One region of the Companilactobacillus halodurans genome, then DNA from elsewhere that is predicted to be linked to it. Evidence: predicted binding sites of a transcription regulator. Region 1 holds the regulator's gene; the other holds the start of a gene.
The links. The regulator Rex, encoded in region 1, represses fermentation and respiration genes when NADH is low (regulators of the CRP and FNR family bind a similar motif). The targets are predictions, from matches to a motif close to TTGTGAANTANTTCACAA.
Positions count from the first base shown of each region.

Region 2: FHL05_RS00820 (OPT/YSL family transporter) is a predicted target of Rex. The motif match lies at 13,944-13,961, and genes of this name have one in related genera.

Region 1 covers NZ_VDFO01000009.1:45,555-62,410, reverse strand. The annotation lists gene FHL05_RS03525 (ABC-F family ATP-binding cassette domain-containing protein) at 1-1,502, opposite strand, end outside; gene FHL05_RS03520 (redox-sensing transcriptional repressor Rex) at 1,640-2,305, shown strand; gene manA (mannose-6-phosphate isomerase, class I) at 2,325-3,293, shown strand; gene FHL05_RS03510 (cation:dicarboxylate symporter family transporter) at 3,746-5,026, shown strand; gene FHL05_RS03505 (hypothetical protein) at 5,468-5,815, shown strand; gene FHL05_RS03500 (hypothetical protein) at 5,812-7,383, shown strand; gene FHL05_RS03495 (CPBP family intramembrane glutamic endopeptidase) at 7,460-8,086, opposite strand; gene groES (co-chaperone GroES) at 8,228-8,512, shown strand; gene groL (chaperonin GroEL) at 8,566-10,203, shown strand; gene FHL05_RS03480 (alpha/beta hydrolase) at 10,357-11,244, shown strand; gene FHL05_RS03475 (hypothetical protein) at 11,369-11,929, shown strand; gene FHL05_RS03470 (isopeptide-forming domain-containing fimbrial protein) at 11,983-14,235, opposite strand; gene FHL05_RS12505 (hypothetical protein) at 14,120-14,491, opposite strand; gene FHL05_RS03465 (MerR family transcriptional regulator) at 14,642-15,451, shown strand; gene FHL05_RS03460 (DUF554 domain-containing protein) at 15,527-16,222, shown strand; gene FHL05_RS03455 (nucleotide pyrophosphohydrolase) at 16,285-16,623, opposite strand; gene FHL05_RS03450 (DUF2075 domain-containing protein) at 16,625-16,856, opposite strand, start outside.
Region 2 covers NZ_VDFO01000002.1:40,670-57,525, reverse strand. The annotation lists gene FHL05_RS00875 (transporter substrate-binding domain-containing protein) at 1-619, opposite strand, end outside; gene FHL05_RS00870 (choloylglycine hydrolase family protein) at 1,145-2,134, opposite strand; gene FHL05_RS00865 (Dyp-type peroxidase) at 2,300-3,244, shown strand; gene FHL05_RS12785 (DUF6095 family protein) at 3,581-3,733, opposite strand; gene FHL05_RS00860 (SLC13 family permease) at 3,923-5,032, shown strand; gene FHL05_RS00855 (hypothetical protein) at 5,166-5,468, shown strand; gene FHL05_RS00850 (ClbS/DfsB family four-helix bundle protein) at 5,809-6,363, opposite strand; gene FHL05_RS00845 (C69 family dipeptidase) at 6,510-7,919, opposite strand; gene sdaAA (L-serine ammonia-lyase, iron-sulfur-dependent, subunit alpha) at 7,950-8,816, opposite strand; gene sdaAB (L-serine ammonia-lyase, iron-sulfur-dependent subunit beta) at 8,828-9,499, opposite strand; gene FHL05_RS00830 (C69 family dipeptidase) at 10,051-11,478, opposite strand; gene FHL05_RS00825 (PqqD family peptide modification chaperone) at 11,515-11,874, opposite strand; gene FHL05_RS00820 (OPT/YSL family transporter) at 11,887-13,800, opposite strand; gene FHL05_RS00815 (hypothetical protein) at 14,260-14,439, opposite strand; gene FHL05_RS00810 (PTS sugar transporter subunit IIC) at 14,442-15,782, opposite strand; gene FHL05_RS00805 (glycoside hydrolase family 1 protein) at 15,810-16,856, opposite strand, start outside.

The DNA.
Region 1 (16,856 bases):
TACCGGTCATGGGAAACGAAGAGGACAGTTCCAGCAAAACTCTTCAAGGCGTCTTCTAAGACTTCCTTACTGTCAATGTCCAAATGGTTCGTCGGTTCATCCATTACTAAGAAATTATCATTTTCCATAGATAGTTTAGTCAGCATCAAGCGAGCTTTTTCACCACCAGATAAACCAGCAACAGGCTTCAAAACGTCATCGCCGCTGAACAAGAAAGCACCTAATTTATTTCGAATAACTTGTTCATCTAAACGAGGATATAGGTCCCAAATTTCATGCAAAACATCTTTTTTAGGATTTAAACCTTTCAGATTTTGATCGTAGTAACCAATTTGAACATTGGCACCAAATTGACTAGTTCCTTTGATCATAGGAATCTTGCCTAAAATAGATTTAAGAAAAGTTGATTTACCGATACCATTAGGTCCAATAATACCAACACGTTCACCTTTTTTTACATCCAAATTGATAGGCTCAGACATGATTTGATTGTCATAACCGATTGCGGCGTCCTTAACTAGTAAAACATCATTGCCACTTTCCTTGTCGATATCAAATGAGAAGTGGACTGAGCCTTGGTCACTACCAGGCTTATCCAAGACATCCATGTGTTCCAATTTTTTCCGACGACTTTGAGCCATCTTGGTAGTTGAAGCACGAACGATATTTTTTTGAATGTATTCTTCGGTTTTTTTGATTTCCGCTTGTTGTTCTTCGTAATGTTTCCAAGCAACCTCTTGATTTTTCTTCTTTTCTTGAAGATAGAACGAGTAGTTACCTGAATAACGAGTTGAGGAATGTTGATTGATTTCAACGATTTCCGTGACAACTTTATCGAGGAAGTACTGGTCGTGGGAAACGATAACTAAAGCCCCGCGATAGCCCTTCAAATAATTTTCTAACCATTCGACCGTATTGATGTCCAAGTGGTTAGTTGGTTCATCCAATAACAAGATATCGTGGTGTTCCAAAAGCATCTTAGCCATCGCCAAGCGAGACCTCTCGCCACCAGATAAAGTTGAGATTTGGTCATGCCAAACTTCTTCGTCAAAGCCAAAACCCTTGAGAACGCTGCGAATCTCAGATTGATAGCCATAACCATTTTCTTGACGGAAAGTCGTTTGCAAACGGTCGTATTCTTTTAAAATTTGATCGTAGTCGGCTACGGTTGGATCTGCTAATTTTTCTTCCAGTTGGTGCATTTCTTTTTCCTGCTTTTTCAAGTAGTCGAAGACGTGCTCCATTTCTGAGAAGATTTCGCTGTCACTATTCAAACCAGAATCCTGAGCTAGATAGCCAATATTAGTATCTTTTTTTAAGGCAATATTTCCACTATTGTAGCTTTCTTGGTCAGAAATGATTTTTAAGAGAGTTGATTTGCCAACTCCGTTGCGGCCCACTAATCCAATTCGACTGTTGTCTTGAATTTCAAAACTAACATTTGAGAAAAGTTTTTTGGTACCGAAATTTTTCGTAATATTTTGTGCTTGTAATAGAATCAAGTTTATAACTCCTTTATATCTTCACAATTTTATCATTAATTAAGAATTTGTGCCTTTATAGGATTAACGTGTTGCGTTTTTTATGATTTTTATTTAGTATAAATGTTAGTGAAATGACACACATATGGTGGTAAATTATGACAAAAACAACAGTTCCAAACGCAACGATAAAGCGTTTACCAATTTATTATCGATATTTCCAATTTCTCAAAGATGAGGGCACAAAAAAAATCTCTTCTGGAGAACTATCAGAAGGGGTTAAAATCGACAGTGCTACAATTAGACGTGATTTTTCATATCTAGGTGCACTTGGAAAACGTGGTTATGGCTACGATGTCAACGATTTGGTAGCTTTTTTTAAGAAGCTTTTAAATCAAGACAAGAGAACTAACGTAGCCTTAGTTGGTGTAGGTAATTTAGGTAACGCCTTACTAAATTATAACTTTTCTCGAACAAATAATGTTCGAATCGCGGCAGCTTTTGATATTAATAAAGAAATTGTCGGAACAGTTAAGAGTGGAGTTCCAGTTTACGATATCAGTGAACTTAAAGAACAACTCCATCTTCAACAGATTGATGTCTGTATTTTGACAGTTTCTTCTAACGCTGCCCAGACAACTGCTGATATTTTATCAGATGCTGGAGTTCGTGGAATTTTGAACTTTACACCAGTTATTATCAATGTTCCAAGCAGCATCCGCGTTCACTATGTCGACTTGGCAAATGAATTGCAGACGTTGATTTTCTTCTTAGACCGTGATAAATCGAACAAGATAGAAGAATCATCAGAAGAAACAAATTAATTTTTTGGGGGAAATTTTTATGAGTGAACCATTATTCTTAAAGCCAGTATTCCATGAAAAAATTTGGGGTGGCAGAAAACTAGAAACAAAATTTGGATATGACATTCCCGAAGGTTCAATTGGCGAGTGCTGGGCTATTTCCGGACATCCACACGGCAGATCAGAAGTCGAAAACGGAGAATTTGCCGGTCAATATGTTGATGACCTTTGGAAAAACCACAAAGAACTATTTGGCAATCCTAAGGGAGAAGTATTCCCATTATTGACTAAAATTTTGGATGCTGAAGCTAGTTTATCTGTTCAAGTACACCCAGACAATGAATATGCTGCTAAGCACGAACATGAACTAGGCAAGACAGAATGCTGGTACATCATCGATGCTGAACCAGGTTCATACTTGATTTATGGGCACAATGCTAAGAATAAACAAGAACTAGATCAAATGATCGAATCCGGAGATTGGGACCACTTGTTAAGAAAAGTTCCAGTTAAAAAGGGTGAATTCTACTATGTACCAAGTGGAACAGTTCACGCCTTGAACAAAGGAATCATGGCATTAGAGACACAACAAAGCAGCGATACCACTTATCGTCTGTATGATTATGACCGTGTAGATAAGACCACAGGCAAGAAGCGTGATCTCCACATTAAACAGTCAGAAGATACAATCATTGTGCCTCATAAAGACCCACAATTAGATATTGAATCAAAACAAGTTGGTAAAAACAAATTTACAACCTTTGTAAAACCACCAATCTCACCATTCTTCTCAGTCTATCACTGGGAAATCAAAGAACCAGCAAACTTAAAACACCAAATCGGTAAGTATACACTAATTTCAGTCCTAGATGGAACTGGAAAGATTACCGTAGATGGAAAAGATTACGACTTGAAGAAAGGCATCCACTTAATCGTACCAGCCACAGTTAGTGAATGGACCTTGGATGGAGATTTGGATATTATTGCATCTGAATCAGGCGAAGCCTAAGAGAGTGAAGGTGGGGCGACCAGCTCCCGGAGGATAGCCTAGCTTCCCGAATTACTCGCGCTTTTTGCGAGTGATTTGGGAGGCGTAGCTATCTTGTAGGGAGTTGCCCCACCGTAACTCGTTTCCACTATTAAATAGAAAGAATGGTTATTCAATTAACCAATTTTGGTTATTAAATTCTTTCACCCACATCTCATAACCAAAACCCAAATTCTAATAATAAAATCAAAAATAATTCTAAAATACAGAATACAGGAAAATAAAATCCGTATATTCTGTATTTTTTTACTTCAAAATAAACTAAAACAAGAACAATCTTTACACTTGCTTCTGTAAATGTTCGTATAAATTAATAATATGAAAGAAATTTTAATTTGAAATCGTTAACATTTTCCATTTTAAAGAAAAGTCTTCTATAATTAAAATTAAGTTACTTCAAAGGAGAATTAAAATTGCAAAGACAACGGTTTTTTCGAATTAGTCTAGGATGGCAAATCATCATTGGTTTGATTCTAGGTATTATTCTTGGACAAGTATTCTACCAGAATAAGGCTGCTATCCAAGTCATGCAGAACATTGGAACAATGTTCATCTCCATGATTCAAATGATTGTTTTACCAATTGTAATATCCTGTTTGACAGTTGGTATCGCCAATATGGGTGATATTAAAAAGTTGGGCCGGATTGGATTAAAAACTTTAATATATTTTGAAATCATGACCACACTAGCGATTATTATTGGTATTATCGTCGCTAATGTTACTCACCCTGGTACCTTTATTGACATTCACAGTCTAAAAGGTTCGGATATTAGTCAATATACAGCGAGCGCTAAATCTGCCAAACATTCGGGTATTTGGTCGATATTGATGAGTATTATACCAACTAACGTCTTCGCCTCACTCGGCAAGGGTGATATGTTGCCTATCATCTTCTTCTCAGTCTTCTTTGGCCTCGGAACAGCTTCAATCGGTAAGCAAGGCCAAGTTATCGTTGATTTGTTGAATGCCGTCGCTAATGTTATGTTCAAGGTCACTAATTGGGTCATGCGGACAGCTCCTATTGGTGTCTGTGCGTTGATTGGTGTTACAGTCGGTGAAATGGGATTCGGTTCCTTGAAGCCGTTGCTGCTCTTTATCATTATTGCCTATGCCACAATGGCGTTTTTCGTCTTTGTCGTTATGGCAATCGTGGGACATATTTTCCATGTTAAGTTTTATGAATTATTCAGAATTATTGAAAATGAAGTCACTTTGGCCTTTACTACTGCCAGTTCAGAAGCAGCTTTGCCAAAGATGATTGAAAAAATGCAAAAATATGGTTCTTCAAAGGGAATCGTTTCATTCGTTATTCCAACGGGGTATACTTTTAACCTTGATGGATCAGCTATTTATCAATCTCTTGCTGCCTTATTCTTGGCTCAAGCCTACAACATCAATTTGACCCTTGGGCAACAAATTACCCTTGTTGTGGTATTGATGTTAACATCTAAAGGGATGGCCGGAGTTCCCGGAGCATCGTTTGTCGTACTCCTAGCCACGGTATCGACTATCGGTGTGCCAATGCAAGGTTTGACCTTCATTGCTGGGATCGACCGTCTTGTAGATATGGGACGTACCGCTGTTAACGTTGTCGGTAATTCTCTTGCAACAGTTATTATTGCTAAGAGTGAACATGAATTCGATGACGATAAGCGTCAAAAGTACGTTGCATCATATAAGCGTGGGGATTAGTTAACTCCCTGTGATATAGACGATTTAAACACATAATTGGAAGTTGCCAAACTCGACTTTCAAGCATTAAAGAAAAAGCTACTAATTCGTATTTTGAATTAGTAGCTTTTTTGGTCTGCATCAAAATGTATTGGGGGGATTTTTTTCTAGAAGCAACTTAGAATGTTTATTCTCAAGAATAACTTAAATAAGGTTTCGGAATAATTTTAAATTCTGAAACTTTATTTTTTTAAATCAAATATTTTATAGAAAGTCAAATTATTAGCTCCGAAATTCAATCTAAATATTGAAAAATATTTTGCAAATATTGACTATTATATATTAAATCTCATGATATAATTCTTTTAGTAAAATGAAAGGGGATTCATAATGCACAAGTCAAATAAATTTTATAAGATATTATTTTGCTTGGTTATGATTTCTTTTTTTGCATGCCTTTTTATGAGTGATAAGTCCAGTGAAATTCAAGCAGACACCTTGGATTCTCCAGTTGCTAATTTGGACTTAAAGGATGAGGTAACGGTTGTACCCAAACATGAGCCAACCGATGATGTTAAGAAATTCTTGGGAATCTGGTTGACTTCAGGATACAATCTACAACCGAATGCGAATACTTATGTCGTTGAAAATAACACGACTAAACTCTATACCGATCAATCGAGATCCTTTGCTACTTTTTTGCTGACGGCTACATCTTGGGCCCACTATCAATGGTACGAAAGTAGCGATGGAAAAACTTGGTCAGAGGTTAAAGAAAAAACGGCGGGAATAAAAAGAATCTTACTTTGACACCGACAGAAGTGGGGACAAAATATTATCAACAAAAAACAGCGTGGTATATGTTTATTTCAGCATTATCGCCAACGGTTTGGTCACAAGTTGCAGCGGTCCACACCTTAGATAGCGACGTCGATGTTGATGATTTAACAGTCACAACTGATGATGATTATATCTATAATCAGACTTCAGATATCACGACGACTTCGACTTATGCCAGAGCACATGTGAAACCAGAAAACTTTACGGGGACGATTAAGTGGAGTATTGATAAACCAGAATTAGCAACTATTGATGAGGAAACTGGTTTAATTACGGCTAATAATCGTTCACAAAGTGGTGAAGTGACCGTTACGGCAACAGCTGTCAACAGTTCCAATAGTGCACCCAAAGAAGCTGAGGCGAAATTAATGGTTGGTGGTGGTTTGGAAGATCAAACCGTTAATGTCGGTGAAAAAGCTACTTTTGCTTTAATGGGAAATATTGGTGAATTCGAAGAACAAGAGGATTTGAACTACTCAATTCGTTGGTTTAAAGAAGATCCAATCACTCATGAACAATCAGAAATTGAAATTGGCAAGAATTCAGTTGCCCATACAACCGATGCAACCACGCTTGATGATGATGGAGCTGAATACTTTGCCCACATTGAAGCAAAGACCAATGGTAAGACTTACGAATACGATACTAACAAAGCTAAATTACATGTCTTGTCAACAGAAGGTCCGACAATTGAATTAGATGAGACTATCAAGAACAATACCTATGACAATAACAGTGATACCGAAAAAACGATTTATGATGTTATCAGTCAAGATAAGGTAGTTTACAATTCCACCATCACTAATACTAGTAATGGTGCTCGGCTCAAGGATGCCACCTATACGGTGCCATTACGATCAGATACAAAAGTTAACAAAGTTTTGATCGATGGCGAAGAGACGAATGATTATTCAGTTACTAGTGGCAGTGGGGAAGATGATTTAAAAATTAAGAACCTCGCTTTTGGAATCAATCAAAGCCATGAAATTGAAATTCAAACGACTGTCAGTGACGTCAACAGTCGTGAGAGCTTCCGGTCCAATGCTCATATAGAAGGAACTGATGATAATGGCAATACCGTCAAGAAAAGTGGCGATACTAGGACTTTAAACTTGATTACCAATAAACTCGAATATCAAGTTAATGATATCGATTATGGAACCATTAAACCAATTGGGAATGAGAAAGTTATCTATCGTCAAGATGAAACTAATTGGCCAAATAATATTATGAACGTTGATGATATGAGAAGAAGTAAATCAGGCGTGCAATTATATTTGAGTCAAGCTGCCGATTTTACTGATGATAGTGGCAATGTTTTACAAGGACATCTCAAGTATTACGATGATGATGGTGAAGCTGATCTTCTCAATAACTCCATTCTTGTTTCCAACTCTACCAGTGGCCAGGGAATGAACTCATTAAGCTGGCGTGCTGACAAGGGTGTGTTACTGGAAATGGATAATAGGATGATGAATGCTTCTGGAAATTACCATACTAAATTAAATTGGACTTTTGTAGATAGTCTTGATGAATAAAATTAGTGCTAAAAAAAGACAGATTATTTTCGATAAAATTCGAAAGTAATCTGTCTTTTTCTGTAAAGTGCTTGACCTAGGCAATAGCCAAAGTTAACACGATGGCATTCATCAATAAGTGACTGCCAGCACTGGCATAAATATTTTTTGATTTGTAATAAACAAATGAGAACCAAAGTCCCATGGCGACATAAACTAAAAATCTTGTATCTTGATGCATGAAAGCAAACAAACAAGCAGAAATTATTGCAGCAATATAAACATTGGTTGGTTTAATCAAGTTAGCGAAGAAAACTCGTCTGAAGATGATTTCTTCCATGATTGGTGCAGCTATCATAACGTAAATGAAATAGTATGGATAAGCTTTGACCATCAATAATAATTGCAAGGTGTTTTGGGAACTGGTATTAGCGTTAAAAATTAATTGATCAGCAAAGCCAATTCCGTATTGCAAAACAATAGCACCGATGGTTCCGATAATAATCCACTGCAAATCATGATTTAAAGTAGTTTTTTTCTCAAATTCATTTCGACCACTTAATTTGACTAAATAAATCATAATTCCGGTTGCAATCAGTGAACCGATAGTCAAAGTAACAAAATAGCCTGAGCCCGTCACAGAAAGCATTGATAGACCAGTACCCAAACATAATAATAGGATATAGGTCAACAGTGTAAAGAACTGATTTGTTTGGTAAGACATAGTTTCCTCCATATTTTTTAAAGGTAAATACTTGCATGTTACTGATAAAATGTTAATATAAAACTTGTGATTAGCACAAGAGAACTTCGAGTGCTAAATATTAATAATAAACTTAAAAATAATCAATCGGAGGGATTTAAATTGTTAAAACCACTTGGAGATAGAGTCATTGTAACAGTCGATAAAGAAGAAGAAAAGACAGTCGGTGGCATTGTTTTGGCAAACAACGCTAAGGAAAAGCCACAAACAGCGCAAGTTATTGCTGTAGGTGACGGATTAGTTGCTGACGATGGAAAGAAAGTACCTATGAGCATTAAAAAAGGTGATAAGATTCTTTTCGATAAATATGCTGGCTCAACAGTTAAGTATGAAGATAACGAATATTTGATCCTTCATGAAAAAGATGTCATGGCAATTGTTGAATAACATTAAAAATTAATCAAATAAAAATTTAAATTAATTATGGAGTGTGAAAATTAATGGCTAAACAAATTAAATTTTCAGAAGATGCACGTTCAAAGATGATGGCTGGTGTCGACAAGCTAGCTGATACAGTTAAGACAACACTTGGACCTAAAGGTAGAAACGTTGTTCTTGAAAAGAGCTATGGTTCACCTGAAATTACAAATGATGGTGTTACGATTGCTAAGAGTATTGATTTAGAAGATCACTTTGAAAACATGGGTGCTAAGTTAGTTTCTGAAGTTGCTTCAAAGACAAATGATATTGCTGGTGATGGTACTACTACAGCTACTGTCCTTGCCCAAGCAATCGTTAAGGAAGGTATGAAGAACGTTACAGCTGGTGCAAATCCTGTTGGTATCAGAAGTGGTATCGAAAAGGCTACAAAGGCTGCTGTTGATGAACTTCACAACATTTCACACAAGGTTTCCGGCAAGAGCGATATTGCTCAAGTAGCTTCAGTTTCATCAGCTAGTGAAGAAACTGGTAAATTGATTGCTGATGCCATGGAAAAAGTTGGTAACGATGGTGTTATCACAATTGAAGAATCAAAGGGTATCGATACGACACTTGATGTTGTTGAGGGTATGCAATTCGATCGTGGATACATTTCACAATACATGGTTACTGATAACGACAAGATGGAAGCTGACTTAGACAATCCATACATCTTGATTACTGATAAGAAGATTTCAAATATTCAAGATATCTTGCCATTGCTACAAAAGATTGTTCAACAAGGCAAGTCATTGCTTATCATTGCTGATGATATTGAAGGTGAAGCTCTACCAACACTTGTTTTGAACAAGATTCGTGGTACATTCAATGTCGTTGCCGTTAAGGCTCCTGGCTTTGGTGACCGTCGTAAGGCTCAACTAGAAGATATTGCTACATTAACAGGTGGTACAGTTATTACTTCTGACCTTGGCCTTGAACTAAAAGATACAACTATGGATCAATTAGGTTCAGCTGGTAAAGTTACAGTTACAAAGGACAACACAACAATCGTTGAAGGCTCTGGCGATAAGGATGCTATTGACGAACGTGTTGGCTTACTTAAGAAGCAAATTGGTGAAACAACATCAGACTTTGACAAAGAAAAGCTTCAAGAACGTTTGGCTAAATTAGCCGGTGGCGTTGCTGTTGTTAAAGTTGGTGCTGCTACTGAAACTGAATTGAAAGAACGTAAGTACAGAATTGAAGATGCTCTAAACTCAACACGTGCCGCTGTTGAAGAAGGTTACGTTGCTGGTGGTGGTACAGCTTTGATGAATGTACTTGATAAGGTTACAAGCCTTAAAGAAGACGGTGACGTCCAAACAGGTATCAACATCGTAGCTCGTGCACTTGAAGAACCACTACGTCAAATTGCTGAAAATGCTGGTTTCGAAGGTTCAGTTATCGTTGAACACATCAAGCAACAAGATAATGAAGTTGGTTTCAATGCTGCTAGCGACAAGTGGGAAAACATGGTTAAGGCCGGCATCATCGACCCAACTAAGGTTACTCGTTCAGCTCTACAAAATGCAGCCAGTGTTGCCGCATTGTTGTTGACAACTGAAGCTGTTGTTGCTGACAAGCCAGAACCAAAAGATAATAACGCTGCTCCAGCAGGTGGCAATCCTGCAGCCGGCGGTATGGGCGGCATGATGTAATTTTTAAATAAATTACTGATTGGTTAGTCTTGATTTAAATATTTAAATTAAAAATTAATTACCTCTTAAGTGAGTAGATTGAAAATGAATCTATTTACTTGAGAGGTTTTTTTGTTGAATAAAGTTATAAAATAAACATGGGGTGTTTATTTCATGACAAATCAAAAAATTACTGAAGCTATTTTAGCAATGAGAAAAGAATTCCAAACAAATGATGATAAAAGGGATGCTGGACTTCCCACCAAGGTTAAAGGTGTTAAAAGAATCGATAACCTTTCTTATGGTCCAGATCCCAAATGGAATCTCTTAGATATTTATTTACCAGAAAATGTTGATAAACCAATTCCAACAGTTATTAATATCCATGGTGGCGGCTGGTGCTATGGAACAAAGGAAACATATCAATTTTATGGCTTGAATTGGGCTAAGAATGGTTTTGCTTTTGTTAATCCTAATTACCAGCTAGCTCCAGATGCAGTTTTTCCAGAAGAATTGAATCAAGTCGACCAATATATCCATTGGGTAGCTAATCACGCTAAAGAATATGATTTAGATACTAACAATGTCTTTTTAGTCGGTGACAGTGCTGGTGGTCAAATGGCTGAACAATATGTAACCATTTTGACCAATAATAAGTATCGCAAATTGTTTGGTTACGAATTACCTGATTTGAAATTCAGGGCAGTAGCTTTGAATAGTTCAGCTAATTTCATGCTTGATCCAGGGACTATCTCAGGTGCTGTCGGTGGCTACTTTACGGATGAAGTTGTGAAATCTCAAAGAGAAAAGCTAGATACCGAAAAATACATCAATCAAGACTTTTTACCAACTTATATCTCAACTGCAAATAATGATTTTGTCAGAAACAACTCGATCAAAATGGATGGTTTCTTAACGGCTAAAGGAATTACGCATATTTGTAAAATGTATGGAGATCAAGAACATCCCAGAGCACATGTTTTCTTAATTAACCAAAAAGATGATATTGCTAAACAAGCTAATGACGATGAAGCAGAGTTCTTTAAAAAATATCTTAAATAGAATTAAAAATAAGCGATAGTAGATTAAACTCTATTATCGCCTTTTTATTTCCTATGTTACGATTAAAAGTATAAAATTATTAATTAGCAATAATAACCGTAAACTAATAGAAGAGAGAACCAGAATGGAAAGTATCGAATTTGGTCAAAAGATCAATTATGTACCAATGGCAATCAGTTGGGGAATCGGATTAATCATCGGACTAGGAATTGCCTTTTTCACCCATCTAGTGCTCCTAGCAGTGATTTTAGGAGTTACCTTTTTAGTGATCAGCGGGCTAGTTTTTGCACGTACCTTGAGCGATTTTTATGGCTATTGGGAAGTAGACAATAATGGAATCAAATCTTTCGATTATCAAAACTTTGCGGTCAGATTTCAATCAATTTTGATGCCATTTAGCGAAGACCAATTTATTTTTAAATTTAGCGATATTAAAGCTTTGACCGTTGTCGTGGGAAAAGATATGAATGCACCTGCCAACGTTTTAGGTGGTTCATTCAATGCCCCTAAGAAAATAATATTTAATTTGCCAACACCATATTATTTACGAGTTCAATTAAAAGATAGTCGTGAAGTCAACCTTGATTTGTCAGTCGATTGGGAAGATAGCGAAGCAATTCAGTACGTCATAGCCATGATTTGCGATAAAGCCAATATTGGAGCTGACATTGTTAAACAAGCATAAATAAAAAGCTAGTAATCATCAAACGGTTACTAGCTTTATTTTTATAAAAATTATTATTGTGGCACGTCTTGAATCGACCAAGTGATTTTGCCGTTGTAGTTTCCTGCATCAGTATTTCCGGGAACGCGCAACTTCCATTTCTTTAACCCAATATATTTACTGAGGTCGAAACCAGTATACGAGCCTTTGAAACCAGCGCTATTAATGGCTACACCATCTTTGGTAATCGGCAAGAAGTTATCTGAATTCTCAGAATCTGCTTGATTGAAGAACAGACAATCGTCATTAGATTGGTTGAGTTTTTCGCTCGTATTAGTGTTAGCGATAGGGTCGGAGCCATCATTGTCATAACTGACCAGCACTTGAAAGGCCGTGTCATCGGTATGGTCGATCACCAGTTTTCCAGTTGTACTGATATTAGGTAGTAACTTGTCAGCGGTAGGGTTATTGATGCTACCAAAGTCGATCTTACTAGGAACCTCTGTAAAAGCAGTCGTTGGTAAAGCTTCTTGAATCTCGACATCGGCACTCTGTTCGGTCGGCAGACTGCTGAAGGTTTCGTCGCCACTCGTCTTCACATTTTGCAGATAAGCTGTATTGGAAGCAGTTGATGCCATTGTGCCAGTAACTTTAGCTTTGAAACTAATGGTATTGGTCATGCCATTGACCAGCATATTAACTGGGAAATTGAGACTGTCACGACTGGAGCCATTTAAAGTAACACTGTTAGGAACTAATTCAAGACTGTCGGGCAAGGTATCGCTGAAAGTTGAGCTGTCCAAACTATCTTTACCGTTACTGATAAATTTTATTTGATACTCGATAATATCATCTTTTTTAGCAGTGACTTTGTTGGTAAAATCGCCAGTTGGGTCAGTTGTGTCATTTCTGAGTTCCTTAGTGAAGCGGTATTTAAAATCCGGTATTTCGACAGGAATATCGACGCTGTCAGTATAGGTTTGTGAATCGCTGAGACCAAGATTAGATCCAGTGAAACTAGCGGTATTGGTTAAGTGACCATCTGTTAAGTTGTCTGGGGCTTCATTGTTGATTGTAGCTTCAAAAGTAACTTTAGCTGAAGTACCATCTTCAATACTAAGGTAAGGGTTGAAAGTAATGGTGTTATTGTTAACACTAAAATCACCGACAAGAGAATTTTTGTTAACTGTTAACCCCGCAGGTAAGTCATCTATGAGTTTCGTTAAAATCCAAGTTGCGTTGTAACCATCATTTTTCGTGGTCAAAGTAAATCGTAAAGTATCGCCAACATGGTTTTTTCCATCTTTTGATGTTAAATTCTCATAAGTTTTACTAACAATAGGAATTGCATAACCAGCAATAGTAGCACCAATATTTGAAACGTAACGAGATACGCCACCAGCTGCCAAATTTGTTTCCGGCCATCTGAGAGTATAAGCTGTATCTTGTTTGTTGTTGGTATCAACAACATCATATTCTTTCCCAGAATTATCTTTACCTTTTAACAAATTAGCATCTTTTGCAGCCGCTGTATCACCGTTTTGAGTGGCGGTTGGATTACTGGCCCAAGGAAGAGTAGGCGAAACCATATTGGCACTGCTGCCTAAACCTTGCTTTCCTTTGACACCCCAGTTAGTAGGATTGGAGAAAACACGTCCCATGAAGTCTTTGAAGCCATTGCCATTTTTATCATCATTAGTTACGAATAGTTTTGAAGCTGGATCATAGGTTGAACCACTTAACAAATAGAGTCCTTCACCGTCACCGATAGCAAACATGGGGACATTATCAACTGTGGTATCCATGTTGGGACTCAAAGCTGTATCTTCTCCGAAGAAAGTTTGAAATTGCTTTTTGGCATTGCTAGGATTATAGACATACAATTCACGTTGGACGACCGGTGAACCACTGATCGATGGTCTTAGAACGATTTCAACGTAAACTTGTAATTTAGAATAGTAACCAACGATTTTAAAGACTGGTTTGTTGTTGGCGTCAGTTCCAGTGTAATAAAGTTTAGCAATGTGGTTAGTGCTATCGTAATCGCTTAAATTAGCTAGAACGTTGCTCGTTTTATTGAAAGTCGTGTCTGAACTAGTGGCGGTCAAGAGTGCGAAGTCGATTGAAGTATCAGAGGCCATTTGTGGACTGCCACCAGTACCGTTATATGAATCAGTTCCTTGGTGTAAAATTCCGTAATACTTACCATTATTATTTAAAAAAGACGTTGATTTTTGAATTAGTAATAATTGGACTGCTGCCTTGAGTAGCTGTGGTACTGGAAGAAGTGATGGTTTTATCGCCAGCTTTAACGTTATTATTGGCATCTCTTGCAGTACCAAAGGTGTATCCTAGTGAGACGTTTCCGCCAATGGTGATATTTCCAATATCATTTGAAGGTGAATTCAGTTGCCTTTTCCAATTAGTAATACCATCGTATTCGCTCATTTTTGTGGCAGCACTAACAAGGTCTGCTTCTGAAAGAGCTTTGACCGTTATTGTATTATTTGAAAAAGTGAGGACCATTATTATTGTCATAAAGAAACTGAATAGTATTTTTAGAAATGTTCTCTGGCACTTCATGTCTATTCCCCCAAAAAACTTGATCGTTTAATACAAATTTGTACTATCTACAATTTGCATTATATCGTGAATTAATTAACTTAATGGCCCATCTATTAACTAAAAAAATTTCATAATATGAATTAAATAATTAATTTAAGAGGAAAAATTATGAATCAATTATTTACAATTGGTCAGTTGGCTAAAATATTTAAAACTAAAATTCCTACTTTGCGGTACTACGATGAAGTAGGAATTTTGAAACCAGCTAAAGTGGATTCAAAGAACCATTACCGTTATTACACGACTGAACAATTTGAACGCTTAAATGTAATAACTTATTTACGAACTTTGGATTTGTCATTGGATGCCATCAAAGATTTTTTTGAAGCCCGCGATACTTCGAAATTGGAAGCAATGCTAAGAGAACAAAAAGTGCAGGTACAAAAGCAAATCACAACTCTGCGCAAAGTTGAACAAAGAATCGATGACCGTTTGCTGCAAGTTGAGGATGCTTTAAATAGTACGTTGGGTGAAATAGAAGTAGTGAAGTTAGAAGCTATTCCAGTAGTTATTTTGAAAGAATCATATCGACCTAATGAGGACATTGAATTTCCGATTTCAGTGCTACGCAAAAAGTATAATTTGGAGAAGAATATTTTTTTAGGCAAGATTGCTTTGGCAATTTCAAAAGAGCAATTGTTGCACCAAAAGTTTGATGAATATACTGAATTAATCATGATTTTAGAACCAGGCGCCGACAATCAAGCAACCGCAACTTTACCAGCGGGAACTTATTTACGTTTGCGATTTCATGGGACCCACAATACAGCAGGACCTGAGTATCAAAAGCTGATAGATTATTGTTCTCAACATAATTATCAAATCAACGGCGATGCTGTTGAGACGACTTTGATCGATTACGGCATCACCGATGATCTATCAAAATATGTGACAGAAATTAAAATACCAATAGTTTAACAATTTTTCATTGACCCTCTAGTTACTGGAGAGTTTATACTTATGAATTAAAATAACAGTATCTGGGGGATTACTATGATAGGAACGATTTTTAATGTGATAATGATTATCGCCGGAAGTTTTGCGGGCAGTTATTTCAAAAAGGGCATTAAAGCTGAGTATAACGAAATTCTGACGCAAGCTTTGGGATTAGCTGCCATGATGATTGGTATCAATGCCGTCGTCGAACGGATGCCAAAAAGTCATTATCCCGTTTTGTTCATCGTCAGCCTGGCAATTGGGGGACTGTTGGGCCAGTGGATCAATTTGGAGAAACATTTTGATAATCTGGTCGGTAAATTTTCCAAGAAGAGTACTGACGGAGGGAAAAATTTAGCAGAGGGTTTGGCAACCGGAGTGTTACTCTACTGTATCGGCTCGCTGTCGATTTTAGGTCCCATTCAAGAAGCATTGAATCATGACTCGACCTTCTTATTTACCAATGGAATGCTCGATGGAATCACTTCAATCGTTTTGGCATCCACCTTTGGAATAGGGATGGCTCTAGCGGCAATAGCTGTTTTTGTTTGGCAAGGGAGTATTTATCTGATAGCGATTTTATTGCAGAATTCGATTAATACCAATATGATTACCGAATTAACGATTGTTGGAGGCGTTTTGATTTTTGCCTCTGGATTAGGTTTGTTGAATATCAAAAAAATTAAAGTGTTGAATTTATTGCCATCTTTGGCAGTTCCAATTGTTGTGATTGAGATTATGCAGTTGTTTTAGGTAAAAAATGGAGTTACAAATTGAGATTTCATCAATTTGTAACTCCATTTTAAATTTGGTAATTAATTGTTTTTGAGTTCAGTGTATTTTTTATTATTACCGAAACTTTTATCCACAGGATATTTTTCACTATCCTTTTTGAGCTTCTCAGCCATTATTTCGTCAATATCAAAGTTCATATTATCAGCCATCATATACGAATAAATCAAAACATCAGCTAGTTCTTCTTTAATTTTATCAGGCTTTTTATCGACGACCTCTTGAGATTTTTTCCATTGGAATAATTCCAATAACTCGGAAGCCTCTAAAGAAATGGAAATGGCTAAATCCTTTTCGTTATGAAATTTTCTCCAATTGCGGTCGTCACGAAATTTATTGACTTTATCCATAGTATTTGACATATTAAATCGATCCTTTCTGTGCTTCTAAGAGTTTTTGTTGCAAAGCATCGTCAACGGCGAAGATATAAAGGCCATTGACTCCACGCGTTAAAAGAACATTTAATTCGTTTTTCAAGAATTCATTGGAATTATCAATCTTTTGTCCTTGGAAACTTCTTCTCTGGGTCGCTTTACGATTTTTACTAGCAGTTTTATCAAAAACAATTTTCCCATTTTGATATTTCACTGAGGGT
Region 2 (16,856 bases), on a different contig from region 1:
GAATAGTAGCCGTTGGTACATCGATTGAAAAAGCATCCACCTTGTTATTATTGAGTGCTAAAGCTAAATCCGTTACTTTTGAGAATTTCGTCAATTTTGCATTGGGGAACTTCTTTTCAATCATTGGCTGCTGCGTAGAGTTATTAATGACGGCAATACTAGACTCGGATAAATTATTAATGTTCTTATTATATTTATTCAAATCACTCTTCCTAACTACCAAAGTATTCGTACTACGGAAATAAACTTTTGAAAATGTTGCACCTTTCTTACGTTCTGCTGTAGGACTTAAGGAAGTTACCAACATATCAACCTTTCCAGATTGAACTGCTGGCAAGAGGCCATCCATATCCATTGTTTTGATTTTATATTTAACGCCTAGTTTTTTCGCAATCTTTTTAATCAATTTAACATCGGCACCTTTAGTCTCTTGCTTGCCATCTTTATTAACTTGATATTCATATGGTGGATTGGAACTGATCATTCCGACCGTTAAAGTACCTTTATTTTGAATCTTCTTTAATGATGAACTGCTGCTATTTGAATTGCTTCCACAGGCTGTCATGAAAACTAACATTACCAATAAAATAGAACCAAGATACCAAAACCTTTTTTTCATACTTTAAATCTCCCTTCCAACTAACATAACGTTATATAACGTTATTTATATTGTGGATTATATTCTAATTATTTTTTAATGTCAATCTAATTTTAAATTTCAACAATTATTCTTGTAATCACCGAAGAATAGGCGTTTATAGCCCTGTCAATTTTAAGCCAGCTTCAAATAAGATTAGCCAAAAATTAGACTAATTATCTTAAATTAGATATTTTTTAATTTAAAGAGTATAAAAAAAGGAATCTCAACTTTTACGATGAGGTCCCTTCATCAAGCCCTCATTTGATAAGCAAAAATAGGGCTTGACATATCAATTGTCTAAGTCCTACTTCAAATCAAAATGACGAGCAAGGTTACTAATACATTACAACTACTTTGATTTTCATTAAACATAATTAATAACCTCCTTATTGAATTGTGATTATAGTAGCACTTATTTTTTTATCTTCAAAATCTTTTTGGCACAAAAAAGCGTCATATCAATTCAGATTACACTGATATCACGCTTTCTTAATTATTATTTTTTTAATTCAATGCCTTAAATTCTTGATTCATATCTACTGGGAATTCTTTTGGTTCCTTTTGATTCTTGATCAAGTTATCAGTTAATTCAATCGAATAAACTGTTCTATTGCCATATGGCACGAAGTACATAACTTTGTTCGTCAAATCAAGCACTGTTTGATATTGAGTGTAGCTGGCTTCCCCATCTTCTTTGAGGTTAACGCCACGAGGAATAGTTACGCTATCGAGCATATGTAAAATTGTATTTACCGCTTGCTTGGCATCTTTTGGTTCTTCAGTTGCATTGCGAATAAATGCTGTTCGAACAAAACGGTCAACTGCAGTGAAGCCTCCGGGCAATCTGAACGTACCATTTTGTCCTAAAGGAATAACTTCTTGGTCGCCAAATGTTTTAGCACCAAAGTTAGTTGTTTGAGCACCTAAATAGTTAGCCAAGTTAGTCTTATGCCAATTGTAATCAGGTGTATTCGTCATCACGCCTACTTTATCTTCTTGAAGAGTCAAGCCATTTCCTTCTGGTTCAAGAATATAGGTGGCTCCTGTAGCATCGCTGAAAATCCAGTGAAGTGGTTGATTTTGTCCCATAACGCCACTATTTGATTCAATCAAGTGAACTTGTTTGAGATTTTCTTTCAAATCTTCAATTGACTTGTTATTACCCAAGGCCCAAAGAATAAATTCTTCAGCAACTAAATTGATTTCACCATCTGTTGGTTCTGTTTCATATTTAGCAGCGTGAGAGAAGTATAATTCTGCAGCAGACAATCCGTATTCATTGAATCCATCAGCTACCATATAGTTATTGCCGTATTTAGCACCGGTTCCCATAACGGCGTAATCTGCGGTATATGTTTTATTATCATAGGAAGAAATCCATTGATATTGTTCTGGCAAAAAAGTTGGTCTGCCATTTAATTCAAAGGCAAAATCCATTGTTCTTGCCAAAAATTTTGAGCCGTCTAAAGCTCCTAAACTAAGACTAGTACACATATTTCTGTACTTCCTTTCAGGAATTATCAAAAAGCAATTATTAATTTAATTATTCGCCAATTTAGGAACATAATCAAGAATTTTATTTTGCAGATTTTAATTATAACAATTGAATTTATAGTATGATAAGCTAACTGTGTATACAAATATTCTGGAGGTAAATTCATGACAGTCGACATAAAAAAAGCTCAAGATGTTTACAAAGATGCCGGTGAAAGTGTCATCTTCACAACATTGATGCTAAACCATAAAGATTTGCAAAAAGAAAAAGATGCTATCGCAGAATTTTCCGATATGTCTAATTCGATTATTAATAGTATGAGAATTCGTGACCCCGAAGCTCAAGCTCACATTGCTTGGGGATTTGGATCAGATGCTTGGGATTATCTTTTCCCAGACGCTCCAAAGCCAAAAGAACTAGAAAACTTTAAAGAAATAAAAGGCCCTAAATATACAGCTGTTTCTACACCTGGCGACATCTTCATTCACGTACGTTCCAAGAAAATGGCCGTCTGTTATGAATTAATGGACCAATTTATGGGTATTTTACGCCCTATCACTTCAGTTGAAGATGAAACTCACGGTTTCCGTTATATTGAAGGTCGTGCCATTATCGGTTTTATTGATGGAACTGAAAATCCAGCTGGTATCGAATCAATGGATTACACTTTGATCGATGATGATGAAGACCCAGAATTCGTGAATGGTTCTTATGCTTTTGCTCAAAAATATACCCATAACATGGATGCTTGGAAAAAACTTAAAACTGAAGATCAAGAAAAAGCCATCGGACGTCACAAATTTTCTGACCGCGAACTAGATGATGATGAAAAATTACCAAATGCCCACAATGTTGTTTCTAAAGATGAAGAAGGCGGCGTTGAACATAAAATTGTCAGAATGAACGTGCCATTTTCAGACCCTGCAAAGGATATCACCGGTACTTACTTCATTGGCTACTCAAAAGGTTTTGCTATTACTAACCGTATGTTGAAAAACATGTTCACTCAAAGTGACCGTTTGTTAGATTTCAGTACGCCAATTACCGGTAACCTGTTCTTTATCCCATCTAAGACAACTTTAGAAAAAATTGCTGATGGCGATTATTAATTAAATAATAAATGTTTCCTGTGAAACATTGTTTCATACAAAAAAATAGGAGAAATATGTCAAACAATGACATGTCTCTCCTATTTTTACGATTCATTACTTTTTATTTGGACTAAATCGCCACAAACTCTTTACAAATAGCAGTGATAATAAAACTAGCAACGCTCCCGAAAAGACCAAGGATATGCGTCCTAGGAAAAATCCGGGATCTACGGTCATCTCGACTACACTTAAGAGCATTGAGACTAAAACCAAAAGAGATGTACGTTTCAAAATCATGGAAATCCCTCCCCTATTTGATAGTTCGATTATACCAATTACAAAATAAATTGACCATTATTTAGGAAAAATTAGGTAAATTCCTGCAAAAAAGACAGCTACTCCAATTATTAGAGTTATGTAATAAATTAACTCTTTTTTAGCTTTGAATGAGATACTCATAATTGCTATTCCTAAGATAAACATTATTATCGATAAAATAATTTGCATTTATAATCCTCGCTTGTGATTGAAATTTAGTATACTATGGTTGCAGTATAATGGACTTTTTATAAAAATATTTTTTGAAATTAATAAGTTTTAGAAGTTTATTTTGATTTTTTTGTATAATTATCTTTTTTAACAGTACTTTTATCTTTATACTATATAAGGTACTTCTTTTTTGTAGGGGAAACGTAAATGGCTGTATTAAAACGAGTATTTTCTGATAAAGTATTATGGATTGCCGGGGCAGCAGCAATCATTACTTCTATCTTCATAAGTCCACCGCAATTGATGGACATTAACTGGAAAACATTGGCATCGATACTTTCTATGATGATTATAATCCAAATTTACGATTATTTGGACTTTCTAAAATATTATGCCGCGTACATGACACATAAAGCCAAGACCACGCGACAAATGATCTTCATGCTAGCTTCCTTATCTTTTTTTGGAGCGATGTTCTTAACTAATGATGTTACAATTTTAACCTTAGTTCCACTGTTTTACCAACTTTCTAAACGAATAAAAGTTAATCCTATTCTACCAGTAATTATCATTGCAATGGCAGCAAATTTAGGAAGTATTTTTACTCCGTTCGGAAACACGCACAACTTGTTCTTATTGACACATTTCAACCTTGGCATTAAACAATTCTTTATTATGTCGACTCCAATCACAATCGTAACTTTTTTGGCGGTATTTCTGATTACCAGATTTTTCCCCAAAGATCCAATTGAATTGACTGAATTGCCTGCTGTCGAGTTGAATATTCCTAGTTTGGCTTTAACGGTTGCCGTAACAATCGTAATTTTCTTAGGGATATTCTCCGTTATTCCAATGTGGGGATCTTTGATTGCAGCTTTATTGTTAGTAATCTTCATTAATCCTCATATTTTGCAGTCGGTTGACTATTCGATTGTACTGATTTTCATGTGTTTCTTTATTGCCGTTGGTAATATCAACCGTGAACCAGCAATCGTCAATCACTTGCAACAATTTATTCAAACAAGAACTAGCACTTATTTGACTTCAATTATCACTAGTCAATTTATCAGTAACGTTCCTACGACTATCTTAGTTTCTAAGTTCTCAAAATATGTTCATGCCATCTTCTTAGGCTCGAACATTGGTGGACTTGGTTCTGTTGTAGCTTCACTTGCTAACTTGCTAGCTTTTAAACAATATCGTTTCTTCTTTAAGAAAAATCCTGGTAAGTATCTCGCAATGTTTGCCATTATTAATTTCACGATGTTAATCATTATCGGTACTATTGGATTCTTCTTAATTGATTTTGGACTATAAACTACCCACTCTTATTTTAAAGAGTGGTTTTTTTTCAAGCTAATTTTTAAAAAAAGTATATACTTTTACTGAGAAAAACGTTTACATAGTCTAAATATTGTTGGATAATTGTTTTAAAAGGAGTTAATTTATTATGAAATTATTATCTTCCATTGTAATTAATTTGATTGGTATTCTAATCATTCTCGTCCCATTATGGTTGATTGGACGCAAGAATACTTCTATTTCGATGAAACCATTTAAAGATGGCTTTTACACTTATGCTTGGGCGTTTGAAAGCAATAAATTAAAACTTTTGCACAGCTCTACTTATGCTAAGGGGTCTTTGATTGGTACGCCTCAGGGGCAGAGATTTGAGATTAAGGATGTTTCTTCTTCTAAGTTTTTGTTTGGGTTTCAGGAGAGGTTTGATTTTGTTACTGAGAGGGTTCAATAGGTTTTTGGGGTTATTTCAAGGTTAGAAGCTTTGAAATGGCCTTATTTTTTTGTGGAATAACCATGGGCCTATTTTTAGATAACCATGGTTTTTCTGCTGCATAGTGGAAACGAGCTCCACAAGCCAGCTACTTCCGGTTAAGCCTATTTCCCAAACTGCTCGCACAGTACGCGAGCACTTCGTGAAATTGTCTTAATCCTCGGTAGCTCCCGGGCTTGCTGCGCTCTCTTAATAACAAAAACCCCAATCAACTTGCCTATATATACTACAAGCAAATCAATTGAGGTTTAATGTTAAAGCCTGAAATTTAAGTCCGTATTCCTCTACCTTCATTTCAGTCCTATGAATTAACAGCATTTTTCTTGTCTCTAAGATTAAAGTTCTTCCACTTGCGAACTTGGCGGCTGTAATTATTGAATGGTGATACTGCATTGATTCTGATCCATTTTGCTACTGGCCACATGGCTTTGGTCGTTGCCCATTTACGCTCTCCGGGTTTGAATAATTCATCATGTGACATATCGGAAATCCAGGAAATCAATTCGGCTACTACGCTTCCAAGTTCTGCTTTCTCATTTTCAATACCGTTGGAACCGTATTTAATATTAAAATCGTGGTACAACTGACGCATTTGATCCCACTTGTATCCGGGAGTTGGGGTTGTAATCTTTTCCCCACCTGCTTCGGCTTTTTCCCATGATAAAATCATATTAATCCAACCAACTTGATATGAGAGCATCTCTCTTGGTGTTTTATCTACTTGATCAATTCTTTCATCAGCGACATCATCGCCAATACCCTCATACTCATCAATGAATTTATGATAACTCTCTTTAATCTGGTCTATCAATTCTTCTGAATTTTTATATACCTGCATGCCTTCGCTACCTTTCATCGATTTTGTTCCCACAACGGGGAAGTCCCAATATCTATTATAGACTCGAAACTGTCACTTTGGGGAAAAAAAGCTCATGATATATCAAAAAAGTAGTGAGAAAGCGTTTTAATTGTGTTATATTAGTTGGTTATGCAAAAAAATCTTTATAAATTGGGGTCCATTTTGAAAGTTAATCGGGATAATTCTGTCCCTTTCGTCACTAAATCAGCTAGATGATTTTGAGTTGCTTTGTCAAAATGTTCAATGATTTCTTTATTTTTGCTCGTCAAATATTCAGTTAATTGCTCCACTGAATATTTTGGTGCTTCATTCTCTACTGAATGAATTTTTGCTCGAGCCCACTTTGACAGTTTGATTTGATAATCCAAATTGTCTTCAACGAAAGCTTGATAATGGCTCTCAACTACAAAAGCTAAAGTTTCGTACAACCAATAGGCACTTTTCAAATCTAATTTTTCTGGTACTATGCGATATGATTCGTCAGTATCATTAGCATTGGTAAAGAACGGTACATAAGCAGAAAAACTTGGAATACCATAAGCTTTCCATTCGATGGCTCGAGAATCTTTTAACTGTAAGATATGAGAATTAGCTGTTCTTGATAAGGAAATGGCCCGATAGCGATTTTTATCTTCCTCATTACCACTGCCTAGAGGATCAAATTTCGTTTCGTTATAATGCGATTTCAAAATTCTTTGGATATCTTCCAATGAAATTTTCTTTTCAGGCTTTCTTATAAATGGCAAGTCTGATGATTCCGGGTCTTGTTCAATTGAAGGATTCAATAATTTTTGACCGTACCAAACACGTGGCGTGTTGTAATGGCGGTCTTTTTTAGTATCTGTTCCGAATATATGACGAAAATTCCAGCCAGAGAAATCAGGGTTCAAATTATACTTTTCGACAAATTCTTCAATTCCAGACGACCAGATATAATTCTTCGAGTCGTCGAAATCAATGTCTTCAATTCCAATCTGATTAGCCGCTACTGCATAACAGTCATCCGGAATTCGAATTGCTACAAAATGGTGCCCTGTGGCAATTTCCATGTACCAAACTTCATTTTTATCGCTGAATAAGACGCCATTTCCTTCAGCCGAACCAAATTTAGCAATCAATTTGCCTAAATACTCCACGCCAGCTCTAGCAGAATCGATATAAGGCAAAACTAAGGTCGTGATTGAATCTTCTGCCACGCCATTTTCAACCAATGGATCATAGGCGAGAACTTTTTCGTTGGCAAACACGCTTTCAGTTGCGCTCATCGCCACATTTTTTTCGTTGATACCATCTTCTTCATACAGGCCTTCGTCTTGATTAGCATCGGGAGACGAAGTGTAACGCAAGCCCTCACTTGGCAATTGAACCGTTAAATTATTGTATGGCGAGACATATGTTTCTTTTCGATTATGAACTTGTGGCTGGACAAAAAATTTCTTAGGCCAATTGGCAACGTAATTATCCTCATTTCTAGCTATGTAGGTTGCTCCATCTAATGAAGCTTTCTTACCTACTAAGATAGAAGTACAAGCAGCGTGTTTGTGTTGTTTCATAGTGCATCCCTCTTTTAAAATTAAAAAATATTATTCACCGAAAATATCTTTTTTCAGTTTCAAAGCTGTTGGCGTAGTAGCTAAACCACCTTCAGCTGTTTCCTTAAAAATAGATGGCATCTGTTGTCCAACTTTGTGCATTGCTTCGACTACTTCATCAGTTGGTATAACACTTGTGATTCCTGCTAAAGCCATATCGGCTGAAATCATCGCTTGAGAAGAACCCAAAGCATTACGCTTTACGCAAGGAACTTCTACCAAGCCAGCCACAGGATCACAAACTAGTCCCATCATATTTTGCAAAGTAATTGAAACTGCTTCAGCTGCTTGTTGAGCACTGCCGCCTTTAGCACAAACTAAAGCAGCTGACGCCATAGCTGAAGCTGAGCCGACTTCTGCTTGGCATCCACCTTCTGCTCCAGCAATTGAAGAATTATTGGCAATCACTAAACCAAAAGCTCCAGCTGTAAACAAAAAGTCAACTTGTTGTTCGCGAGTCATTTTTAAGCGGTCTCTGACAGCTACTAAAACTCCAGCTAAGACCCCAGCACTACCTGCAGTCGGCGTCGCACAAATCAAGCCCATCTTAGCGTTGACTTCATTGACCGCTACAGCATTTCTGGCTGCTTCAAGAATCGGTTGTCCGCTTAAAAAGTCGCCTTTTTTGATATAAGCATCCATTTTTTTAGCATCGCCACCAGTTAAACCAGTTACTGATCTAACGCCAGCAATTCCTTCCGCAATCGACTGTTCCATAACTTTTAAATTGCGTTCCATTTGTGAACGAATAAATTCTTTTGAACGGTTTGTATTTTCCATTTCCGTTTGAACCATCAAGTCGGCAACAGAATCATAATCAGCACTCTTTTTAACTAACTCTTTAATTGTATAAAACATTGTCTCATCCCCTATTCAAAGTAAGTGGCATTATCCACGTTGGGCAATGCTTGGAGTTTTTTCAAAATATTTTCCTTGTCATAGCGTTCATCGACTTCAAGTATCATCAAAGCCTTTTCGCCCTTGGCTGTTCTGGTAACGGTCATCGTACCGATATTGATATCGAATTCGGAGAACACTTCCGTTACTTTGGCAATCATCCCAGCAATATCTTTATGGACAGTAATGTATGTTGGCGTGCCTAAACTCAAAGACATCTTAAAACCATTGATTTCAGAAATTTGGATATTTCCGCCACCAATGGAGATTCCGGTAACTGATAATTGATGGTCTCCTTTGACCAAATTGATTTTAGCGGTATTAGGATGATCGACTTTATCGCTTTTAGGTACGAAAGCTACCTTGATTCCTTCTTCATAAGCAATCTTCAAGGAATCGGATAATCTTCTATCGTCTGGTTCCATTCCTAATAAACCGCCGACAATGGCTACATCGGTTCCATGACCGCGATAAGTTTTAGCAAAGGATTCGTAAAGATCGATAGTGATTTTTTCTGGCTTTTCGCCAAAGATATCGTGAACAACTTTGCCAATTCTGGCTGCTCCGGCAGTATGGGAACTGCTGGGTCCTATCATAACTGGACCAATGATATCGAAGACACTTTTGAAACGGATATCTTTCATGATTATTTACCTCGGTTTTTCTTGTTTTAGTGATTTTTTTATATATTATTTATAAGTTTACAATTTTTTTGGTTTGAGGTCATTGTTATTAGTTGGAGTTTTATGGACATTTTAGATAGTTGGAATTGTCTTATGGACGTGTTTTATTATGGGCTTTGTGGAGATTTTTAGACATAGAAAAAACACCTAATCTGGATTTATCTCTGTTATTTTTGGAGATTTTTTGGGATTGGGTGTTTTTTTTGGTTTGGTTTGGTATTTTTTGGTTGGAGATTCGTTTCGTTTTGCTGATTTTTGGTGAAGCGTTTTGAAGTTATCAAGTCTTATTATGTCTAAAATTCCTGATTTTTTGCTTATTAACGGAAATTTGCTTTGGAATTTTGAATTTTTAATAGCTCTAAACTGATTCGCTTCTTTGCAGCATAGTGGAAACGAGTTACACAGGGGCAACTCATTGCGGCTAAGCCTATTTCCCAAACTGCTCGCAAAATGCGCGAGCACTTCGTGAAATTGTCTTAGTCCTCGTGAGCTGGGCGCCCCTGTTTCACTCTCTAGAGATTTGGATCCATCTTAAATGTCAACTTGGACAGCTCCGTTCCTTGTGTTACCAAATCTGCTAGGTGTTTCTTTGTTTCTTCATTATAATGTTTAACTATTTCATGATTTTGCTCTGTTAGGTATTCTGTTAATTCTTTACCTTCCATTTTCACTGCTTTTTGGTCGACTGCATCGATTTTTCTTCTGGCCCATTCTGATAAGGCTTTTTGATAGTCTAGGTTTGGTTCTACGAATTCTTTGTAGTGTGATTCTACTACCATTGCTAAGGCTTCATATAACCAATAGGCGCTCTTTAGGTCCATCTTTTCTGGTGTATAGCTGTATGATTCGTCGATGTCGTTGGCGTTTGTAAAGAATGGTACTTGTGGGCAGAAGCTTGGGATTCCAAAGCCTGTCCATTCTACTCCGGCAGCTCCATTCTTGTCTGAGTCTCTCATTTGCAAGATGTGTGAGTTGGCTGTTCTTGATAGTGAGATTGAACGATATGTTTTCTTGTCGTGCTCGCTGCCGTTTCCTAGTGGGTCATACTTTGTTTCATTGTAGTGTGACTTCAATAGGTATTGAATATCCTCAACTGAAATTTTCTTTTCAGCTTTTCTGATAAATGGCAATTCAGCTGATTCTGGGTCTTGTTCAATCGATGGGTTCAAATAGCGTTGTGCAAACCAAACACGTGGCGTGTTGTAGTGGTGGTCTTTTTCAGTATCTGTGCCAAAGATATGTCTGAAGTCCCAACGGTCGAAGTCTGGGTTCAAGTCATGCTTTTCTACGAAGTCTTGGATGCCATCAGCCCACATGAAGTTTTCGGGGTCGTTGAAGTCAATGTCTTGAATGGCAACTTGATTAGCAGCTACGGCATAGCTGTCATCTGGAATACGTACGGCTACCCATTGGTGTCCAGTAACTACTTCCATGTACCAAACTTCGTCTTTGTCGTTGAATTGCAAGCCATTTCCTTCGGCTGAACCATATTTAGCAACTAACTTACCTAAATACTTTACTCCATCGCGAGCGGAATCGATGTATGGCAAGACTAAGGTTGCTAAGGAATCTTCAGCTAAACCATTTTTAACATATGGATCAAAGGCTAAAACTTTTTCATTGGCATAAACACTTTCGGTAGCACTGACACCAACATTTTTTTCGTTAAAGCCATCCTCTTCGTTTGGTCCAGTACTTTGGTCAGCGTCAAGCGTTGATGTATAACGATAGCCACTTTCTGGATAAGGTGCTGTCATCTTATTATATGGTGAAACATAAGTTTCTTTACGGCCTGAAACAGCAGGTTGAACGATAATTCTTTTTCTATAAATAGCATTCAAACGGTCTTCATTTCTGGAGATGTAAGTTGCTCCATCCATTGAGGCCTTTTTACCTACCATGATTGATGTACATGCTGATAATTCGATGCGATCTGTCATTTTTAAATCCCCCAGTAAATTTTTATTCTTATTTCATTATGAAACTCGTTCAATTAAATGGTCAACGTCTTCTATTTGTTGTAAGAAAAGTATCAATCTGGTATAGCGATACTTATCGGTGTCAGGAAACTTTTCGGCTAGTTCCTTGCCAATCTCATAAGCATTTCGATGTCCATTAACCTTGGTGAAGACGTAGCTTCCATATTCATCCATCTCTAAATAAGATTTTTCAGGAATGTGAACGTGTAATTTCCGGAAAAATTTTTGAATGGGATGATCTTGTTTTCTCACAATGGTAATGATGCCTGCTTTTCTTTGATAAGTTACTTCAGGGTTCTTCTTAAATACCATGTGCTTTAAATCTTCTTCAGTTAATTTAGGACGACGCTTTGCCATTTAACTTACCTCCTACTTGGCTTCTTTTTTAATATTGACCAAAGGTAGAATAATTGAAACGATTAAAACTGCCAGTAATATTAAACCAACGGCGTTGCTGCCAGCAAATCCTGTTGGCGTCTTGTCGCCTAATACGTTGGTTACGTGCAAGATTATTCCGATGAGTCCAATGATTGAACCTCCGGCGATTAATCCTGATGAAAGACTGATACCGCTTTGAACTCTTTTATCTTGTAATTGTTTATCTTTAGTAATTTTTTCAATCAACATTTTAATCAAAGCACCGACTAAAATAATTGAAGTAGTCGAGATTGGTAGATAAAATCCTAAAGCGACAGTCATAATTGATAGTCCCAGCATCCAACAAACGACCGCAATAACGACACCGATAATAATCATAATCCAAGGAAGATTTCCTGACATGATTCCGGTTGTCAATGTTGCAATCAAGTTAGCTTGTGGCATACCAAATGGTGGATTTGAACCGGTAATCTTCAATTGTGGTTCGAGAATTACAGTCATTCCGACCACGATAATGACACCGATCATAGCGGCAATCATGAAATACTTCATCATTTCATTTTTATTGCCACCGATAACGTAATTTACTTTTTGAGTCTGCATGTAGGCACCACCAACAGAGATGGCTGTAACGATGAAGACTCCAAATAATAATAGAATTTGATTATTAGCATTGCTAGTCCAGCCAAAGATGACGAAGACTAAAGTCATAATAACTAAAGAAGCAATAGTCATACCAGATACAGGCGCATTGGAACACCCAATAGTACCAGCTAATCTGGCAGATACGATAACGAATAACAAGGCCAAGATAATTGAAAGGATTCCACCAACGATTGCCATGGCAATGTTACCAGAGATAAAGAAACCTACGACAAAAATTGCAATAACAGCAATCAATAATGACCAAATTCCTAAGAGATTACGATCATCATTGTTGCCATTTCTAGCATTTAAAGTCTTCTTGATTGAAGTAATGATAACTGGAATCAACTTAACGGCACCAACAATTCCACCGCAAAGCATCATACCAGCACCAATATATTTCGAATATGATCCTGCGACTTGGTCGACGCCCATTTGATTGACGGCAACACTGACATCGTTCCAATCCTTAGCATGATTGCCAGCCATTTGGGTAAAGTTAGCAATCAGTGGCGTGATACCAAAATTCGATAGCACTGAACCAGCAAACATTGTCAAAGCAACATCTAAACCAACAACGAATCCGATTCCGGCTAACATTGGATTAACTTCAGTCGACATCTTCCAGCGATAAAACGAATTACCAACATAGGTGATGGTACTGTTAATCCAACCGAACACTTGGGTCGTGAACAGAGTCAAGACTCCACCGATACCAAAGCCGATTCCCATAAATTTCAAGGAATCCCCTCCGGCTTCGGACGCTACTAAAGCTTCTGAAATGGCCATTGATTCAGGGTAGACCAATTTTCCATGCTCTTCGACGACTAAATAATTTTGAACTAATGAAGACGTTCCAATCGCAAAGAGTACAGCCAAGGCCCCAACTAAAACCCCAGCAATGAAATTGATTCGACCACCGATAACAATAATGGCGGGCAAGACGTAAATCATTCCACTGGCAATTGATTCACCACCACTGGACATCCCTTGGAGAAGGTTCTTGCCGAGGATTCCCTTCTTTTTTGCAAAAGCAGCAACTAATCCTGAACCAATAATTGATCCTGGTATCCCTGCAGCAACTGTCAATCCAGCTTTCATCCCTGAATAAGCAGTCGATGCGGCGAAAATCACTGCCAAGATGGCACCCATAATCATAATAATCGAGTTGCCACCATGATTATCTTTATCAGTCACATATGGAACGTATTTCTCCCCAGAAATTCCTCCATATGCTGACTTAGACAGGCTCTTTTTCATACAAAATGCCTCCTACTTATACTTAAAAAGTAAGCATTAATTTAATCGAATAAATTAAAATTCTTTAGAAATTACGCCCTCCTTTTCTCTTTTTCATTCCAATTCCAATGTTAACGGTTGCAATAATTAAAAACAATATCTTTTTGTGACCTTTGTCACATTATTTCGACTAATTTCCTTAAAATATCATTTTTGTTTAATTACCGTAAACACCTGTCTTTGAATAGTATAACAGATTGCCTTTATATCAATCATTAAGAGCTTTCTAATCTAATTAGTAATTCCAATCAATTTCTTAAAACTTGTGAGATAATTTACAAACGTCATCGATTTTTACTAAATATTTAGTTCAAAGTTTTACTCTTTTACTCTCAAAAATTATTTTTTATTGATTAAAACTCATTTTTTAATTAAGTATCAAAAAATGGCAAAATTCTATATAGAATTTTGCCATTTTTATTATTTAATTTTTTTACTCTGCATCTTTTTATTTTGCAATGAATTGTACAAAGAAATAATAAAGAGGATTGCAATTGCAAAGGTGCTTACGGTTGTGATGCTCAACCCAAAATTTACTAGGTCAAATAATCCTAAAAGAATCAAACCAGCAATGGCGAGATAACTGAACCAAACTTTCATAATTAAGCCTTAGGGTCCAAATTCATTTCAGCTTGCTTTGCAGCAACACGTTCACTGATCTTCATAAATGGAAGATATAAGAAAACACCAATTGCTAGGATAATGACTTGTAGGATAACGGCCCGCCAATCACCGGCTGTCGATAGATATGGACCAATCAAAGGCGGCGTTGTCCATGGTACTAAGACGACTGTTCTTGATACCCAACCTAGAAGCGTTGCGTAGTATCCCATCAAAGCACCAATAACTGGGAATAATACGAATGGAATCATCAATGGTAAGTTGAAGACGATAGGATAACCAAAAATCATAGGTTCGTTGATATTGAAAATACCAGGTGCCAACGATAGTTTAGCAACATCTCTACCAGCTTTAACTTTACTGAAGAGAAGAATAGCGATAATTAAAGAAATTGTTGAACCAGAACCACCAACTAAAACGTAGTTTGATACGAAAGAAGTAGTGATGATGTTAGGAATTTGTGCATGGTGAGCATAAGCTAACATATTTTGGTTCATATTGATCAATACCAGTGGATCCATCAAAGAACCTGAAATAACTGTTTGGTGAATACCCAAAGTAAAGAGGAAGTTAGCACAGAAGTAAATGACACAAAAGCCAACAATACTTGTGTTAAATCCACGAAGTGGTTCTTGAATCCAATCCTTGATTAAATTGATCAAATCGGCGTTGAACAAACCAGCTAATAATGCAGCAATCAAAGCAAAGATTGACATCAAAATCAAAGCAGGAATCAAAACGCTGAATGATTGACTAACTGCAGGTGGAACATTTTCACCTAAATTAATCTGTAATTTTTTGATACCAGCTAATTTGATAAAAATAGCCGTAGCCACAAGTCCGACGATGATACCACCGAACATACCTTGTGTACCAGTATTTAGATAACTCATACCACCAGTAACAGTGTGCATGGTCTTACCGTTCATACCAGCTAAAGAAATAGAACCAGGCATCATGATGAATAGACATGCCAAAGACATGGCAGAAGCCGCAATCGGATTATTGAATCCTTTATTACGAGCCAACATGAAGCCAATCATAGGTGCAACTAAGACACCGGCAACGTTCAAAGTACCATTTGATATGGCATTACCAAAAACTTGAACTTTTGCTAAAGTAGCACCCTTGAATAACCAAACGAAAACCGTGTTATTAAGCAATGTACCTAAACCAGCGATAATAAAGACTGGCAAGATAACAGCGAAAGCATCACGTAACGATCTTAGATAAACCCAATTACCAACTGTGACAGAAACCTTAGTGAATTTATCTAAGAAAGAATTATGTTCTAGTTTTTCTGATGTTGATTCACTAGCCATAAAATTCGCCCCCAGAATATTTTTTTACTACTTTAAATCTGATAAATCTGAGCCATTAGTTTTAATAACGTGTTGCAACCACCAATAGCTCTTCTTTGGAACACGTTTCATATCTTTCAAGTCATGGTTAGTTCGGTTGACATAAACCGTTCCATAGCGCTTGTCCATATTGCCGCTGGAACTTGGGATATCAATTAGGCCCCATCCTAAATAACCGATAACTTCGACGCCATCCTCAAAAATAGCATCTTTCATAGCTTGAATATGCTCACGATGGTATTCAATGCGCTCATCGTCTTGAATCTCACTACCATCGAATTCTTCACGTAAACCAATTCCATTTTCAATTGGAAACATTGGGACACCGTACTCGTTGTAAACCTTAGTTAAAATATCTCTAAATCCTAAGGGATCGATTTGCCAACCAAATTCCGATGATTTCAGATATGGATTCTTTTTTACGCCCTTATCAAGGTAATAATTAGGAATAGTTCCTTCTGGAACAAGATCTGAACTAATCGTATCGCTCCTATAATAGCTAAATGCAATAAAATCTGACGTCACTTTTACAAGCGCCTCATCATCATTCAACTGATAATCCATATCAATCTGATGGTTTTTAACAAAGGTCAAAACTTCCTTTGAATAACGTCCAAAGACAAAGACATCCAACAAGTCGCGATTCAAAAATTCATTGATTTGACGAGCGTATAAGATATCTTTGGGCTTTGGAGAAGCTGGATACACTTCGCTATAAGCTAACATCCCCCCAGTCTTGCAATCAGTTTGTTCGTGAATATAGTTAACAACGCCAGCATGAGCCAACATAACGTGATGACTGATTTGATACAATTCATCAATTGTTTTATCACCCTTCAAATAACCAGCAATCCTAAATGCGCCGCTAGTGTGATAGAGGTTTTGTTCGTTAAAAGTAATCCAATACTTGACTCGGTCACCAAAACGCTTAACCATTTCAATTCCGTAACGAACAAAAGCGTCCACCACATGACGTGATAAAAAGCCGTTATATTCTTCTGCTAAGTGCAGTGGCATATCGAAGTGATACAGGCA